Candidatus Pseudothioglobus singularis PS1: one gene and its partner. The protein of the gene in region 1 interacts with the protein of each later gene in a pairwise test. Links are inferred from orthologs where the notes say so. Each region holds a gene or a part of one and is shown on either strand. Other genes may lie near its edges. The genes, in order: ftsW and W908_RS02150.

Evidence for each region.
Region 2: the proteins of ftsW (region 1) and W908_RS02150 interact in binary tests that used the Escherichia coli proteins (3 or more experiments, as listed by UniProt). The link is inferred for Candidatus Pseudothioglobus singularis PS1 from one-to-one orthologs.

The regions. Positions count from the first base shown.
Region 1 is NZ_CP006911.1:780,832-790,007, reverse strand. The notes cover bases 6,281-9,119. They hold ftsW (putative lipid II flippase FtsW), read left to right. Parts: upstream 6,281-7,055; coding sequence 7,056-8,183; downstream 8,184-9,119. Other genes in these bases: murG (undecaprenyldiphospho-muramoylpentapeptide beta-N-acetylglucosaminyltransferase), read left to right, coding at 8,176-9,119; W908_RS04005 (ABC-F family ATPase), read right to left, coding at 6,281-6,913. Also shown: W908_RS04040 (ABC transporter permease), read right to left, coding at 1-445; W908_RS04035 (ABC transporter ATP-binding protein), read right to left, coding at 445-1,248; W908_RS04030 (taurine ABC transporter substrate-binding protein), read right to left, coding at 1,363-2,358; transcription antitermination factor NusB, read right to left, coding at 2,657-3,070; ribH (6,7-dimethyl-8-ribityllumazine synthase), read right to left, coding at 3,067-3,525; ribB (3,4-dihydroxy-2-butanone-4-phosphate synthase), read right to left, coding at 3,525-4,601; W908_RS04010 (riboflavin synthase), read right to left, coding at 4,615-5,208; more of W908_RS04005, read right to left, coding at 5,327-6,280; more of murG, read left to right, coding at 9,120-9,176; biotin synthase BioB, read right to left, coding at 9,152-9,176.
Region 2 is NZ_CP006911.1:416,107-425,375, forward strand. What follows is about bases 6,338-9,269. They hold W908_RS02150 (peptidoglycan D,D-transpeptidase FtsI family protein), read right to left. Parts: upstream 8,753-9,269; coding sequence 6,923-8,752; downstream 6,338-6,922. Other genes in these bases: dnaG (DNA primase), read left to right, coding at 6,338-6,906; W908_RS02155 (hypothetical protein), read right to left, coding at 8,749-8,934; rsmH (16S rRNA (cytosine(1402)-N(4))-methyltransferase RsmH), read right to left, coding at 9,024-9,269. Outside these bases: W908_RS02110 (ammonium transporter AmtB), read left to right, coding at 1-1,109; W908_RS02115 (ANTAR domain-containing response regulator), read left to right, coding at 1,255-1,857; W908_RS02120 (phosphoribosyl-ATP diphosphatase), read right to left, coding at 1,868-2,185; hisI (phosphoribosyl-AMP cyclohydrolase), read right to left, coding at 2,178-2,558; prfB (peptide chain release factor 2), read right to left, coding at 2,623-3,717; rpsO (30S ribosomal protein S15), read right to left, coding at 3,790-4,050; W908_RS02140 (LpxL/LpxP family acyltransferase), read right to left, coding at 4,133-5,038; more of dnaG, read left to right, coding at 5,080-6,337. UniProt on the Escherichia coli protein: Essential cell division protein that catalyzes cross-linking of the peptidoglycan cell wall at the division septum. Required for localization of FtsN.

The DNA of each region.
Region 1 (9,176 bases):
CATCATTTTTTTGGACTTTTACTAAACCACTTCTGTAAGTAATAATCTGGGCAGTATCGTTTAGAGCAAAACCTGAGCCAGGATCAACTTCTAGCTTATCTGGAATATCTCCAGACTGAACATCATAAACTGTAACTGTAACTTCAGCATCATCAGTTTGTCCTAATGCATTTATTGCAGTGTACTCAAACGAAAGTTCACCAATAAATGGCCCAGGAACATGAACTGGAATATATTTAGAGCCAGTAAACGCAGCCCAAATTGCAAAAATTGCAATAACTGAAATAATAGATGCAGCTCTATTGGGTGATACTGCACTTTCGTCACCAAATGTAACAGTCTTTAAACTTGTAAAATCATCTTTTACAGCTCTCATTGAACTGACTATCTTTACTAAGTAAAAAGCAGCTATGAAAATTAAAATATAAATAATTAAAATAGTCATTAGTTTTCGTCCGCCCTGCCCATAATTTCTTCTTCCATCTCCCAAATAATAGAGAGGATCTCATCTCGAGTTTCAGAATAGCCTTCAGATTTTTTAACCTCTCTCAAGTCCATATTGACTCCCATTTCAGCAAACGGCAACTTGTATTCTTTATGTATTCTTCCTGGTCTTGGAGCAAGAACCAAAAGTCTTTCGCCCAAAAGGACAGCCTCTTCAACTGAGTGAGTAATTAATAAAATTGTTTTTCCTGTTTCCTTCCAAAGTTTTAAAACCAAACCCTGCATTTTTTCTCTTGTTAGTGCGTCAAGAGCGCCTAAGGGTTCATCCATTAAAATGACATCAGGATCATTTGCGAGACATCTCGCCAAAGCGACTCTTTGTTGCATACCGCCCGATAACTCATAAACAGCTTTATCTTCAAAATCAGCTAATCCAACAATTTCTAAAAGGCGCTTAACCTTTTCATCTTGTTCTGCTTTTGGAGTTCCTTTCATACGAGGACCAAAAGCAACATTAGCACGAACATCCATCCACTCAAACAAAGCGCCCTGTTGAAAAACCATTCCACGCTCGGCTCCTGGACCTTGAACAGTTTGCCCATTAAGAACGACTTTTCCTTCCGTCGGCGCAAGAAAACCAGCAACGATATTTAATAATGTTGTTTTTCCACAACCTGAGGGACCAAGAACAGTAATAATTTGTCCTGCTTCAATGTCCAAAGATACGTCTTTGAGTGCTTGCACTGAAGAACCATTCTTCAAATCAAACCGCATCGATATATTTTCAATTGATAAACCTTTCAAAGTTAGCTCCGAATTCTTTAAATCATTAAAAAGGTGGCACACTAAAAGTGCGCCACCTTTTGTATAACTAATACATCATTAATAGACTTTAATTAAGCCTAATAACAAAGTACTTTATTGTTCTGCCAATCCTTCTAAACCATCAGTATTAATAGCATTAGCATATGAACCACGAGCACTTGGGATGTTTCCGCTACTAACGAATACATCTGCTACACCTTTAAGGAAAGCCGCACCTGAACCACCAAGCCAGTTATCACCAAGTTGGTTAGCAACTGAAGGGAATACAAAAGTAGCCATTGTTTCTGCTGTAGCATCTTCGTCCATACCAGCATCCTTAGCAATATGAGGTAGCATCAATGAAGTAAAACCTCCTGAGTTCCACATCGCGTTAGACGCTGCAGTAACACCTAAGAATGTTTGAAGAACTTCTGCATTTTCATCAGCAAATCCTGCTGGTACAGATGTAACGTCCCAAACTAAAATACCTAGTGCAGTTTTTTCAGCACCAGTTAGAAGTACATTACCATGATCTAGAGCACGACGAAGTGAACCACCCCATCCGCAAAACATATCAATACTTCCTTGAGCTAAAGCAGCCGCACCCTCTGGTGGAGCCATATCAACTACTTGCATCGAATCGACTGAAACACCAAAATGCTCCATTTGCTTTAAGAAACCATAGTGAGCAGCTGTTCCAATTGGAACTGACACTTTTTTACCAGCCAATTCTGAAGCATTGCTTGCATCAATTTCTAAACCTGAAGCTACAACACAGTTGTCGTTGTCTGCATAACTTACTGCCACATCAACGATTTGAATGTCTTGGCCAGTTGAAGCTGCCACGATAAACGGAGGAACACCTTGACTCACAGAGATATGAATATCACCAGAAGCCATTGCAGCCGACATTGCTGTACCTGTTCCAAAAGCCTTCCAGTTAACTTTCATTCCTAATGCTTCATCATATGCACCAATTTGCTTTGCATACTCAAAAGGCATTGGCCACTCTTCAAAATAAGCAACATTTAACTCATCTAGAGCCATTACATTGACTGTAGCCATAGCACTGACAATTGTTGCTCCAAGTTTTTTATAAATACTTTTCATTATTTCTCCTAAATTAATATTAACATTATTGTACCCTTTCTTTCATAAAAAAAATTTCACCAGGATATTAGTTAAACCTGTTAAAAAAATAGATAAATTTTTTATGGCCGAACTGAAATACTACCATGAAAAAAGATAAAATCAATCAATTTTTCAAGATCAGTTTAATTTATTTCAAGAGGGAATAAAAAAAGAACTATAGAACCAGCTTAAGATTTTTTAGTAGTCCATTTGAAAAAATTCATTTTTTCGCTTTGTATAAATTTACAAAAAAAATACTCTATTCAAATAAAGCAATTTAAGAAATCTCTAGTGATCTTAGCTCTGGGGCAATTTTATCAAGTGACGAATTAACAAGCTTATATGAACCATCTGCACCATAAAGTTTAGATAATTCGACAGCTTCATTAATAACTACTTTGTAAGGCACCTCTGGCTGGAACTTCAATTCATAAACACCTAAATATAAAATTGCCTTTTCTGTTGGGCCAAGTTCATCAATATCACGATCAAGTGATGGCTTAATAATTTCATCAAGAATAGTTATATTTTTTGGAATATTTAATAATAAATTTGAGAAAAAAGCTTTTGAAATCTTGCCTTCTTTTTGATTTAAGAATTGCAACTCTATGTCATTAATATTATCTCCAGAAACCAACCACTGATATAAAGCTTGGACTACTCTCGCTCTTGAACGCTGCTTAGGAGTCACAGTTTTTCTAGTAAATTGATCATTCTAATAATACTTTCTGCAGCCTCAGCGCCTTTATTTTCAGAAGTTCCAGAGCGCTCTATAGCCTGCTCAACTGTGTCAACAGTGAGCACACCAAAGGCAATTGGTATTTCATTCTCTAGTGAAATTTTGGATATACCTCTTACGCACTCTCCGGCAACGAATTCAAAGTGAGGAGTCCCGCCCCTAATTACTGCACCTAAAGCTACGATGGCATCATATTTACCAGTACTTGAGGCTTTTTTAAGGGCAAGTGGGATTTCAAAAGCACCTGGAACATAAATAAGATCAATATCTGACTCTTTAGTTCCACTCTTAAGTAAAGCCTCTTTGGCCCCACTAATTAAATGCTCAACTATAAAAGAATTAAATCGACCTGCGACTAAAGCCACTTTCTTATTGTTAATAGATAAATCACCCTCAATAGTCTTCATTACTTCTCCTTAATATTTACGTACTCAGTTATTGTGATACCAAAACCCTCTAGACCTGGCCATTTTCTTGGCTTTCCTAGTGACTTCATATTCGTAACACCTAAGTCAGAAAGAATTTGCGCACCGATTCCAAAAGTTTTTCCATCATCATTACTTCTATAGTCCTGGTTATCTATATTTTCAAGGATAGCCTGATTATCTTGTTTACGTAAAAGTAAGAAGACACCATTTTCAACCTCTGAAATCATGTCTAATGCACTATTGATACTAAAACCTCGATTATTTTCTTGTAAAACATCTTTAAAGATATTTTCCATATGGACCCTGACATATGGCTCAGTTGTTTCATTAATTTTTCCCTTTACAAGAGCAATATGAATATCGTTATGGATTGTATCTAAATATGAAAAAAGTTCAAATTGACCATACTTTGTTTTAAAAGGCCTTTGGCTTATTCTTTCAACTGTTTTTTCATTTTCAACTCTGTAATGAATTAAATCAGCAATATGGCCTACCTTAATACCATGCTTTTTCCCAAACTTATACAAATCATCGCTTCTAGCCATTGAGCCATCATCATTTAATATTTCCACAATCACTGATGAAGCTTCAAATCCTGCTAAACGAGCTAAGTCACAGCCCGCCTCAGTGTGGCCAGCGCGAATTAAAACACCACCTTGTTGGGCCATTAAAGGAAAAACATGGCCAGGCTGAACTATATCTATTGGCTTAGCATCTTTAGCAACAGCATCTAAAATTGTTTTAGCTCTATCTGCAGCTGAAATTCCTGTAGTGACACCTGATGCAGCCTCAATAGATACTGTAAAGTTTGTAGAATGAAGATCACTATTTTGAGACACCATTAAAGGCAAGTTTAGTTGTTGACAACGCTGCTGAGTCAAAGTAAGACAAATTAAACCTCGTCCATGCGTCGCCATGAAGTTAATATCTTCTTTTGTAACTTTTTCAGATGCAATTAATAAATCACCCTCATTTTCACGATTCTCATCGTCCATAAGAATTATCATTCTTCCTTGCTTATAATCTTCTATAAGTTCCTTTATTGAAGCATTCATAATTGTCTAATCTTTATCTGTAATTTTTAAGTTTTTCAACATATCTAGCAATTAGATCAATCTCTAAATTTACATTTGACTCAGTAGAAAGATCTCTTAGCGTAGTTACTGAAAAAGTATGGGGAACTATATTAACATCAAAAATATTATCCTTTACGCTATTGACAGTAAGGCTTACTCCATTGATACATATTGAGCCTTTTTTAGCAATATATTTAATAATATCACCCTCAACCAAAATCTTGAAGCGAAAACTATCTCCATCTTTATTAATGGATTGAATTAAACCAACTCCATCAATATGACCACTTACCAAGTGTCCATCAATCCCTTGATTCAGTCTAAGAGATTTTTCAAGATTAACATCATCACCTTGCGATAAATCTGAAAAAGTTGTGCAATTTATCGTTTCGTTTGAAACATCTGCAGAAAACCATTCACCTGAAATTTCGGTGACTGTTAAACATACCCCATTAACAGCAATACTATCTCCAATCTTAGAATCACTTATATCAAGGGTATTTGAATTAATTTTCAAATTAGCGCCATTATCAGAAGAATGAAACTCTTGAATACTTCCTATAGCTTGAATAATCCCTGTAAACATTTGACAAATATTTTTATAAGTTTAAGTATATTTATATTTAATATATTTCTAACAACTATTTAACCATCAATTAATAGATACAGTAATTAATAGATTTCTATGCACGCATTAATTTAATTCACACCTGAGTCAACAAGTAATCTTCATAATTTCCTGAATAGTAGTGAGCTCCATCATCTTTAAGCTCGATTACTTTAGTTGATAAAGAAGAAACAAACTCCCTGTCATGACTGACAAATACTAGAGTCCCTTTGTAATTGTCCAATGCCAAATTTAGGGCCTCAATAGATTCCATATCCAAGTGGTTTGTTGGCTCATCCATTAACAATATATTTGGCTTTTGCAACATAAGTCTTCCAAAAATCATTCTTCCTTTTTCACCGCCTGACAAAGATTTGACAGATTTTTTTACATCTTCCTTTCCAAAAAGCATTTTTCCAAGGACAGATCGCATAACTTGAATATCATCTTTTTCGTTTTTAAATTGTGTCATCCAATCTAAAACATTCATATCCTTCTCAAATTCTTCATTATGGTCTTGAGCATAATATCCAATATTTGAATTTTCACTCCATTTTGTAATTCCACCATCGGGCTCAATTTCACCAAATATGGTTTTAAGTAAAGTACTCTTTCCAATACCATTTTGTCCAATAATTGCAACCCGTTCACCAGTTTCAATCATAATATTAATATCTTTTAAAACTTGCTCATCATCAAAGCTTTTATTCAAACCTTGAACTTCTAGTACATTTCTAAATAATTCTTTGTTTTGATTAAAAATAATATATGGACTAACTCTTGAAGAAGGCTTAATATCATCTAATTCAATCTTATTTAGCTGTTTAAGACGGGATGTCGCCTGCTTCGATTTAGAAGCATTCGCAGAAAATCGCGACACAAAATGTTTTAAATCTTTAATTTTTTCTTCCTTTTTAGCATTATCGGAGCGCATCCTTTCTTGAATTGCAGTTGCGGCAACCATAAAATCATCATAACTTCCTGGGAATACATTTAGGGCACCATAATCTAGGTCAGCCATATGAGTACAAACACCATTTAAAAAATGACGATCATGCGAAATAATAACCATAGTTGATTTTCTTGCACTTAAAACTCCTTCAAGCCATCTGATAGAGTTTATGTCAAGGTTATTGGTAGGCTCGTCTAATAAAAGAATTTCTGGATCTGAAAACAGAGCTTGCGCTAAAAGAACTCGAAGCTTCCAGCCAGGAGCAATTTCACTCATTAACCCATAGTGCTGATCTAAAGGTATATCAAGACCTAGAAGTAACTCACTAGCTGATGATTCTGCTGAATAACCATCCATTTCAGCAAATTCCATTTCTAATTCAGCTACCTTTATTCCATCTTCCTCACTCATTTCAGGTAGACCATATATCCTGTCTCTTTCCTCTTTTATCTTCCATAGCTCTTTGTGACCCATGATTACAGTATCTACAACACGATACTTCTCAAAAGCAAACTGATCCTGAGATAGAACACCAAGTCTTTGGCCTTCTCCAACTAAAACAGAGCCATGAGTGGGCTTTAATTCTCTAGTCAATATTTTCATTAAGGTTGATTTTCCACAACCATTTGCGCCGATTAAGCCGTATCTATTACCAGCTTGAAATTTGACTGAAATATTCTCAAATAAAGGCTTTTCACCAAACTGCATGGTGATGTTAGCAGTAGAAATCATTGTTTAAATAAAAATTATAAAAAGACAAGATTATCCCATATAGACTCAAAAATAGCTCAACAATTAAACACATCAATATCTAGTAGAACTTTTCAATAAATAAAAGTATAAAATATATTTGCTTATGAGATTAAATCCGAAAATGCGAACAAGACAAATGCCTGACAAGTCATTATTGTTCACAATCTTGGCTTTGTTAATATTTGGTTGGATTATGTCCTTCTCCGCCTCATTGGCATATTTTTCAAGTTATTCTTATTTTTTTAAGCAAACCTTCTTTATTTGTGCTGGTTTATTTGCTGGATTCATTGTTCTAAATACACCCATTTCAGTCCTTCAAAAGTATTCTATTCCTTTATTTATACTATCCTTGTTTCTTCTTGCAGTTGTTTTTTTTCCTCCACCCATAGGTCATACAGTAAACGGTTCAACGAGGTGGATTAACCTAGTATTTTTTAAATTTCAGCCCTCAGAACTGATGAAACTATCCATGATACTTTTTATGGCGGGTTTTCTAATCCGCCAAGAAAAAGACATTAGAAAACCATGGAAGGGCTTTGTAAAAACACTAGTAATTATTGGTCTAGCTGATATTCTATTAATGCTTGAAACAGACTTTGGTGCTACTCTGATAATATCCTTAACTGCAATGTCAATGCTTTACGCTGCAGGGGTTTATCTAAAGCAACTAAGTATTGTCACATCTCTTTTATTTATTTTTGTTGGTATTTTTATTGCATTTAATCCAAATCGAATGGCTCGGTTGACATCCTTTTGGGTTGATGATTTTTGGGGAAGTACAGATCCTAAGGTACACCAAACTCAACAAGCCTTAATTGGGATTGCAAGAGGAGACTGGTTTGGAACTGGGATTGGCGCAGGTATTCAAAAATATGCTCTTCTTCCAGAAAGGCATACTGATATGATTTTTGCAGTTATTGGGGAGGAGTTAGGCTTTGTGGGAATGTTATTTGTTTTACTATCATTCCTTTTTATTCTCTTAAAAGGATTCTCTATTGCTAAAGTTGCTCTTCAAAAAGGGCGTCAATATAGCTCTTATGTTGTCTTTGGAATTTGTACTTGGTTTGCAATGCAAATAACAGTAAACATTGGAATGAATTTAGGTCTTTTGCCTCCTAAAGGCTTTACATTGCCTTTGTTAAGTTATGGAGGCACTTCTATGATTTTTGCAATTATTTCACTGGCGATTATTGTTCGAGTTGATATGGAAAATAGAACAAAGTATTCAAAACAAATAAATTATGTCTAAAAAAATTCTCATTATGGCTGGTGGTACCGGTGGTCATATTTTTCCTGCACTAGCTATTGCAAAAGAACTTAAAGAGAGAGGTGCAGTTGTAGAATGGCTTGGTGGCAAGAATGCTATGGAAAGTAGATTAGTTCCTAGGCACGGCTATAAATTCCATGGAGTCTCCAGTAGTGGCCTTAGAGGTAAAAATTTACTAGTTATTCTGAAAGCTTTTTTTCTTCTAGGCTGTGGGTTTTTTCAAACTGTTATTATTTTTATTAAGTATAGGCCAAACATTGTCATTGGAATGGGAGGATATGCCTCAGGAATTGGTGGTTTAATTTCTAAATTGTTTTTTGTACCTTTATTTATTCATGAACAAAACAGTGTTCCTGGAACAACAAACAGACTTTTGAGCAGACTTGCTTGCAAATGCTTTCAAGCTTTTGAAGATACTTTTCCTGAGAGTGCAGGCGCAATTACGACTGGAAATCCAATACTGTTTAATCCAATCCCTAAAAATAGGCCTAAATCAGTTAAAAACTTACTCGTTCTGGGCGGCTCTTTGGGTGCCAAAAAAATCAATCAAACCATTCCTAAGATTAAAACATGTGTAAACATTTGGCATCAGACTGGAGAAAATCATCTGGAAGAGGTAAGAGTATTGTATAAAAAATCACAGCATTATGGAGCAAAAATTGAGCCATTTATAGAAAATATGGCAGAAGCTTATGCTTGGGCAGACTTAGTAATTTCTAGAGCTGGAGCTATGACAATTTCTGAATTGATTGCTTCCAATTCACTAGCTATACTCATTCCATTTCCTTATGCCATAGACAATCATCAAAAAATTAATGCTGAGATTCTTTCTAAAAATGAAGCCGGTATTCTTTTAGAAGAAGAAAATCTTAATCCCGAAGCAATCGACAGAGAGTTAGAGGCTCTCAGTAAAGACAAGCTTCATGAGATGGCTAAAAAATTAGAATCACTTAAAGTGTCAACTCCTGAGCAACA
Region 2 (9,269 bases), 360 kb from region 1 along the record:
CTGGCCTTGTGAGGAGTAAAAATACCGCAGAAATATTAACTAAAAATATTGGTCTTTTTGCAATTGCATGTACTATGTATATGGTCTATGGCTATGACTTAATGTATGGCGGTGGTGCTTTTCTTTCTGGAATTAGTGGACAGGGCGAAACATACTCAAATGCATCTGACTTTTACTTTCAAGTAGTCTTTGTAGCGACAGCGATGTCAATTGTTTCTGGTGCTGTAGCAGAAAGAATGAAGCTATTTACATTCTTTGCTTTTGCAATAATTTTTACTACTATCATTTACCCATTGGAAGGCTCATGGACGTGGGGTGGAAATGATGTTTTTGGTCTATATAACTTAGGTGATTTTGGCTTCTATGACTTTGCAGGATCAGGCATTGTGCATATGGCTGGAGCAGCAGCAGCAATTGCTGGGGTAATAGTACTTGGTCCCAGAAAAGGGAAATATGATAAGGATGGGAATTCAAAGCCAATTCTAGGTGCAAATCTCCCTTTGGCGACTTTAGGTACTTTTATCTTATGGCTAGGATGGTTTGGTTTTAATGGGGGATCAGTGTTAGCAATGGCAAGTAAGGAGAGTGCAGATGCAGTGGCAATGGTTTTTGTTAATACCAATGCAGCGGCTGCAGGAGGTGTTATTGCAGCACTTATATTTGCGAAACTATGGTTTGGTAAAGCAGATTTAACGATGACACTTAATGGAGCTCTAGCAGGCCTAGTTGCCATTACTGCTGGACCAGATACGCCAAGTGCTCTAGTTGCAAGTTTAATCGGAGCAGTCGGTGGTGTGATTGTAGTGATTTCAATTGTAATGCTTGATCGTAAACTCAAGATCGATGATCCAGTTGGTGCAATTTCAGTTCATGGTGTTGTTGGTCTTTGGGGTCTTTTAGCAGTACCCTTAACAAATAGTGAAGTTCCATTTTCAGGTCAAATTATTGGTGCTACAACAATATTTATTTGGGTTTTTGTGACATCATTCTTACTTTGGCTGACTCTTAAAGCATTGATTGGTATTCGCGTATCCAAGGAAGAAGAGGAAGATGGAGTGGATATCTCAGAATGTGGACTCGAGGCATATCCAGAGTTTGTCGTTAAGTAACTAATTTAATATATAAACTCAAACTTAAAATCCTCCACTAAAGAATATATATTCTTTAGTGGAGGGCCTAATAATAAAACTTTAATCCATTTATAACCTTTGTGCTAATGAGGTATATTATTGATGGTTATAAAAACTTAGAATTATGAAAAAAAATACAATGAATCAGACTGCCCTTAAAATTATTTTAGTCGATGAAAATATGGGCCGATCAGCAATCCTTAGACGTGCTCTTCAGGATAAAGGTCATGAGGTAATTAGTCGTTTAGAGGAAAGTGAAAACCTTGTCAATAGTAATGAAATTACTCATGCTGACGTTGTCATTGTTAATGCAGACATACCAGATGAGGCTGTTTTTGCTAACCTTAGGGATGTCAACAAAACTAAGCCAAAGCCGATTGTAATGTTTACAGAGAGCTCTGAGGAACATATGGCTGGAACAGCAATTAAATCGGGCGTTAATGCTTATATTGTTGACGGCCTTGAAGAGAAAAGAGTGCAGCCAATTATTGATGTAGCCATCGCTCGTTTTAGAGAATTCCAAGCTTTAAAAGATGAGTTAGATGCAACTAGAAGTCAGCTTGCTGAACGAAAGTCAATAGAAAAGGCCAAGGGTTTATTAATGAAGCACAAAAAAATAACTGAGGATGAAGCTTATCAATCTCTCAGAAAGATGGCAATGGATAAAAATAAAAGAATTTCAGAGGTTGCCGATGGCGTTATCAGTGCTATTGAGCTTTTAGGTTAGTAGGCTATAGCTACTTTTTTCTTGATGCCTTTTCTTCATGACCTGAAACGCCAAAACGTCTAGCTAATTCTAACTCAATCTCTTCAATACTAATATCCTCATGGCGCAGAAGGACCATGATGTGGAACCATAAATCAGCTACTTCATGGATAACTTCATCTCTACCTTCTTCTTTCACTGCTTGAATAACTTCTTCAGACTCTTCACTGACTTTTTCTAAAATCGAATTCACTCCTTTGCTATACAAAGAAGAGACGTAAGATTTATCTTCAGATGAAGATTTTCGTTCTTCCAGAATTTTTTCTAGGGTATTTAGAATGTTATCCATAGATTTCTTTGGGGTCTTTAATTACCTTAGAGACGCATTTCCATTGATCATTTTCAAGTTTATTGAAAAAACAATTAGCACGTCCAGTATGACAGGCAATGCCACCTTTTTGATTGACTTTGAGCAAGACAACATCTTGGTCACAATCAGTAAATATTTCGACTATATCTTGGTAGTTTCCAGATTTTTCACCCTTGAACCATAGTTTTTTGCGCGACCTTGAAAAATAGACTGCTTTATTTGTTTTTAAAGTTAAAGCAAATGCTTCCTCATTCATCCAGGCCATCATCAAAATTTGATTTGTTGAATAATCTTGAGTGATAACCGGAACAAGGCCTTTCTCATTAAACTGTATAGTATCTATAGCTTTCATGTTGAAGTATTAATATTTAGTAATAATTGTACCAATGCATCCTAAAACAATTAAGATTTATTTATTAGAGGCCAGCCTTAAGGCTGGCAACAATAAATTGATCTAAATTTCCATCAAGAACATCTTGGGTATTGCTACTTTCAACACCTGTTCTTAAATCTTTAATTCTTGACTGATCAAGCACGTATGAACGAATCTGATGTCCCCAACCAATATCTGACTTTAAATCCTCAACATCTTGCTTATCAGCATTACGCTTTTGCATTTCTAGTTCATAAAGCTTTGATTTTAACTGTTTCATTGCTTGATCTTTATTAGCATGCTGTGAACGTCCATCCTGGCACTGAACCACTGTTGAGGTTGGTAAATGAGTAATCCTGACCGCTGATTCAGTTTTATTAACATGTTGACCACCAGCTCCTGAAGCTCGATAGGTATCAATTCTAAGTTCAGATGGATCAATCACAATTTCAATATCATCATCAATCTCAGGCGATACAAAAACTGAAGAAAATGAAGTATGTCTTTTTCCATTTGCATTATATGGGGATTTTCTAACGAGTCTATGAATCCCTATCTCACTTCTAAGCCAGCCAAACGCATAGTCACCATCAAAGTGTATGGTGGCTGATTTAATGCCGGCAACTTCACCAGCTGAAACCTCCATAAGCTTCACTTTAAAATTGTGCTTGTCACCCCATCTCAAATACATCCTTAAAATCATTTCAGCCCAGTCTTGAGCTTCAGTTCCACCAGATCCAGACTGTATATCTAAGTAGGCAGAGTTTCGATCCATCTCACCACTGAACATTCTCTCAAATTCATAAGTGGCAATAGAGTTCTCTGTTTCACTTAAATCGGAAATGATTCCATTAACTGTGTCACTATCATTTTCAGTCTCTGCCATTTCTAAGAGTTCTTTAGCATCATTTAAGATGTTTGATGAGTTTGAAAATGTTTCACACAGATTATCAAGTTGAACTTTTTCTTTACCCAGGGCCTGAGCTTTATCAGGATTAGACCAAATATCTGGATTTTCTAGTTCTAATTTAACTTCCTCAAGTCGATCTTGTTTTTCATCAAGCTTAAGATGCTTTGATAATATATCCAGTCGATCAATAAGTTCTGAAATTTTTTGATAATAAGCTGATAGTTCCATGACTCTATTTTAATGCGTCAAGTAATAAAAAAGCCCCAAAATAGGGGCTTTTATTTGTCTGGTGAAAATTTCTTATTTTCTTAAGCCTAACCTTGAGATTAAATTTGCATAAGTAGTAAGATCATTATTTTTAACATACGCAAGTAATTTTTTGCGCTGTGAAACAAGACGTAAAAGCCCTCTTCTTGAATGATGGTCTTTTTTGTGAGTTTTAAAGTGCTCAGTTAAGTGGCTAATTCTAGCAGTTAGGAGAGCAACTTGAACATCTACAGAACCAGTATCTGAAGGGTCTTTTTGGTATTCTTTAATAATAGCTTGTGTATCAATTGACATAATTTATAGTTCATGTAACAAAAATTTAAGTTGAGAATTATACGCTATTTTTTTTAAATGTTGTATTTCTAATCAAATATTATTAATTAAATTTGTAAAAGTTTTTTTCATCATTTGGCCTTGTTTTAAAGCGACGATGAATCCACAAATACTGCTCAGGTGAGTGATTAATTTGTTTCTCTAAAATTTGATTAATAACCGTTGCATCATGAATAGGATCATTTGATGGATAGTTGGAAATTGGTTTTTCAAATGACATTAGATATCCATTACTGGTTCTAATAAAACTATATGGAATGACTCTAGTGTTGTTGTTTTTGGCAAGCCTTGCAGTTGCTGATGCAGTGGCAGTTTGAATGCCAAAAAATGGAGCAAAAACACTATTATTTTTACCCAAATCTTGATCAGGAGCATACCATATCGGAAGGCTATTATTAATCGCTTTAATAATGGATCTAGTGTCAGTACTTTTAATCATAACAGCGCCATTTTTTTTATATCCTTTGACCATAGCACTATCAAATAGTGTGTTATTTTGAGGCCGGTAAATATTTGCAATGGTGTGCTTAATTAATAGCGCACGGCTGCCTAACATGAGCGGCATAAAATGTGAGCAAAGAAGAATAATCCCTCCTTCTTCTTTCAGGGCATCTTTAAAAAAATGTTCATTCTTTATGTTTAACAATTTTTTAATTTTATTATCAGTTCCATAATAAGCATTCGCAGTCTCAAAAAAACTGACTCCAATTGCCTCAAAGTGTCTCTTGACTAGTCTCTCAACTTGAGGTTGTTTTTTTTCAGGAAAACAATGTGAAATGTTTGAGTAAGCTGTTGATCTCAACTTATTCATAAATGGATACATCATTCTTCCAATGGCTTTTCCAGCAACCACTTGAGCTTTGAATGGAATAAAGACGCCAATACGCATAAAGAGTATTAGAATCCAAGTAAGTAAAAATTTAGGGTGAATAAATTCGACGTTTAACATTAAAATAAAATTAAATGAAACTAAAAAATAAGCTGTAAATTATGCCATTTGTTGACAGAGATTTTATCAATGATTTACCCAATAGAGTAGATATTGTTGGTTTAATCAATAAGCGTGTTGCTTTAAAAAAGGCTGGTAAAGATTATAAGGCATGCTGTCCTTTTCATGAAGAAAAAACACCTTCCTTCACTGTAGTCCCAACTAAGCAGATATACCATTGTTTTGGTTGTGGTGAAAGCGGCGGCATCATTGATTTTATTATGAAATATGATCATTTGGCTTTTGTGGAGGCAATAGAGACTGTGGCAGGCGAGTCTGGAATTTCAGTTGTCTATGATCAAACTGCTAAGCCTGTGGATATGCGCTTTAAGAGATATAACAAATTAATGGAAGAGTTGAGCAGCTTTTATCAGGAACAACTCAAAACTTCAGCTGCAAAAAAGAAAGTAGTGGATTATGCTAAAAATCGTGGAGTAAGTGGATCGATTGCGAAACGATTTGAACTAGGCTTTGCGCCGCCAGGCTGGACTAATCTTTTTGATGCATATAAAGATAGTGAAGAATCCACACAAGACCTATTGAAAATGGGAATGATTGTCCCCAAAAAAGATAAAAAAGACGACTATTATGATCGTTTTCGAGATCGACTTATGTTTCCTATTCACAATACAAAGGGATCAGTTATTGGCTTTGGAGGCAGAGTCTTATCGAGCAAAGATAACCCCAAGTATTTGAATTCACCCGAAACCCCTTTGTTCTCTAAATCAAAAGAATTATATGGCCTTTACCATTGTAGAAAATATTCCAGGAAAATAGATGCAATCATAGTTGTTGAAGGCTATATGGATGTTATCGCACTTCATCAACAAGGAATCACTAATGTTGTTGCTACATTAGGAACGGCCACTACTTCGTCACATTTACAGGTTTTATCCCGTACAGCTGAGACCATTGTTTTTTGCTTTGATGGCGATAAGGCAGGAAGAGATGCAGCTTGGAAAGCATTACAAACGTCATTACCTGCTATCACTGCAGGCTTAGTTATTAAATTTTTACTATTACCTGAAGGGGAAGATCCTGACACATTGATTAATAGTGAATCAGCTAAAGCATTCAATAAAAGGGTAGATGAAGCGCAAACACTTTCTAACTTTCTATTTGAACATATAAAGGCTGAAGTGCCTTTTAATACGATTGAAGGCAAGACATTATTTTTAGAAAAATCAGCAGCATTAGTGAATCTAGTAAGCTATCCAATCTATCAACAACAATTAATAGAGGGAATTGCTCAAACCATTGGACAAAATATAACTCAAGTAGAAAAAGCAATTGAGCAAAACATTGCAAATAATACCCAGCACTATTATGCCAATGCGCTTGAGCAAGCAGAGATAGTCAATCAATCGTTTCAAACAAAGCCCAAAAGAACCTCACCTTCAAGTATAAAAAGTCTTATGTCTAGAATGATATCCTGCGTCATTAATTATCCATCACTTGTTAATGATCCAGAGACATCGAGTGTGATCGAAGAGAGGGCTAGGAAGTTACCAAAATCTGATGTTTTGGTTGAACTAATAAGGCATGCTCAAGTTGAGTCTGACCTTTCAAAGGAGGCATTATTATTACCTTATAAATCTAAAGAAAGAGTTTATAACCGACTTAAGGAACTAAGCGTAATGGAGCCCTTTTTGAGTGAGTATGAAGCTAAAGAGGAGTTTGGGTATACCCTCACTGCAGCTGAAAAATTCTATGAAAGAAAATCTACAAAGGCCTCAATTCTCTCCGCTAAAACTCATGATGAAGAAAAAGCTGTGATGCAAGATATTATGAAAAGCAAGGTGAGCGCAACCCGCCAAAAAAAATCTTAACCCTCGAGTAAAGAAATTACTTCAGGATCATTAATGAGTATTCTTTCCATGGCTTTTTAAAAGCCATGGAAGCAGAATTGGATCCTTCACATCGGTTTCTCATGGTTGGATCCCATGATACAAAGCATTTTTTTGGATAATCAAGCCTGACAGCCATAATGTATTTAGGTTTATCCGCAGGAGAGTAACCAACAAAATAAGTTCTCTTGGCGCCGTCTTTATTGTATTGACCATCTATAACCATTTCAGCAGTTCCAGTTTTGCCAGCTACTGAATATCCATCAATAACTGCACGGTAACCAGAGCCATTATCTGAAGCTACAGAATCTAAAATCTGAGAGATTCTTTGTGTTGACTCTGGAGTAAATACTTGTGTAATACTTTCATTTTTATTATCATCTTTTAGAAGCTTAAGTGAAGGGAGAGCCCCATCATTTGCAAAGACTAGATAGGCTCTTGCAAGCTGAGCAAGATTGGTATTCATAGGTCCATGGCCAAAAGAGAGAGATCTTTTATCAGCCAAGCCCCAATTACTAAAATGTCTCAAGACTCCTGAGTTTTCTGTCCCAGGCATCACCCCCAGGGATCTTCCAAAACCCAGTTTTTCCCATGTGTCATAGAACTCTTCATTTTCAATATTTTCAGCTACCATTACCGTACCTAAATTATGTGATTTTTCGAGTATTTGTTGAATTGTCATTTCAAAATACTTTTTATCAGGAGGTATATTTCCAACACGATTTTTAACATCTATTAACTCATCATCAGTGGCAGTTATGACTCCTTTGTCTAAGGCAAGAAGCATCGTGAAAGGTTTCATTGTCGATCCTGGCTCGGTTTTATCAGAAAAAACACGATTTCTATAATCATCTGCACTATAACTTTGATGATTATTTGGATTTGTTGATGGGTAATTGGCTAGCGCTAATATTTCACCATTTGGAGACAGAACGATTGCTGCAGCCGAATCTGCCTCATGGAATTCTGCCTGTTCTTTTATTGCATTGAAAACATGAAACTGAATGTCTGAATCAATCGTCAGCTTTAAGTCTTCTCCTTGCTTAAATTTTTTAATTATTTCAGCATCATAATAGATATTTGAATTATCTTTATTGTCTGCTAGCCTTTTTACTCCATTGATTCCAGCTAAATATTGATCATATTCAGACTCAATTCCAAATACCCCAATATTTTCTGAATTAGTTTTTCCAATCAAAGGCGCGATAGAGTCTTTTTTTGGATAATAACGAAAGCCGCCTGATTCAATAGCTACGCCAGCTATTCGTTGTCTAGCACATTTGTTTACCTCAATCATTTCTTTGGCAGATGGCTTCATCCCAATAATCTTTTTAGCCTTATCGATAAGAGTGATGGTAGGATTTTTAGATGTCTTAAAACACACCTTAGACCTTTTCTTTTGAAGTTCAGCAATATTTTTTAAAATAGGATCATTTACCTTGAGTTTTTCTTTAACAATAAAGTATTTTCTTTTATTTATTTTTTTTTCAATAATTTGCTCCCTGAAATCCATTCTGGGCATCTCTAATGCATCTGCCAAGAGATCAATATATTCTTCTTGAATAATCATAGGATCTAGATTAATTTTTTTATGTATCAGATTGATTGCAAGCAGATTATTATTTCTATCTAAGATGTTTCCTCTAATTGATTTTTCTACAAGTGAAAACTCTGAATTTTTAGAGGCTTTGGCTTTAAGAGGAATATCGTTTGCTTTAATATCGGTTACACTAAAGGCGCGATAGATAAAAATGATGACAATTGCAATAAAGCAAATTTTGACAAGTGACTGCCTATTTCTATAACCTTGAACGCGAGCTATTTTCATATGGTCACCTCTTCCATTTCAGACTCAAGAGGAGCAATCATTAATAATTCATCTTGTGATTTTTGATAGACAGTTACTCCACTTTGAATTTCAGAATATTCCATCATTAACTGCCTATTCAAGGCATTAATTTTTTCATTCTCATTTTTGAGTGTTTTCTCTGTTTTATGCAGTAAATACATTTCATGATGCCAATGGATGCTTAATATTGATAAAAGTATTATTGAAATTACTAAACTAAAATTAATTACAATCCTTTTTTGAAAAATCGCTAACACTTCTCAGCTATCCTTAAAATTGCACTTCTTGATCTTCTGTTTATTTTTATCTCTTCATTTGAAGGCTTCACTTTCCCTAGATCCTTAAGGAGGCAAGGTTGAGTATCATTCATCATGATAGGTAAGCCTTTTGGAATCTGCTTAGGCCGAGAGTGTTTTTGGATAAATTGTTTAACAATTCTATCCTCAATTGAGTGAAACGAGATAACAGCAAGCCTTCCTCCTTTATCTAAAGCATC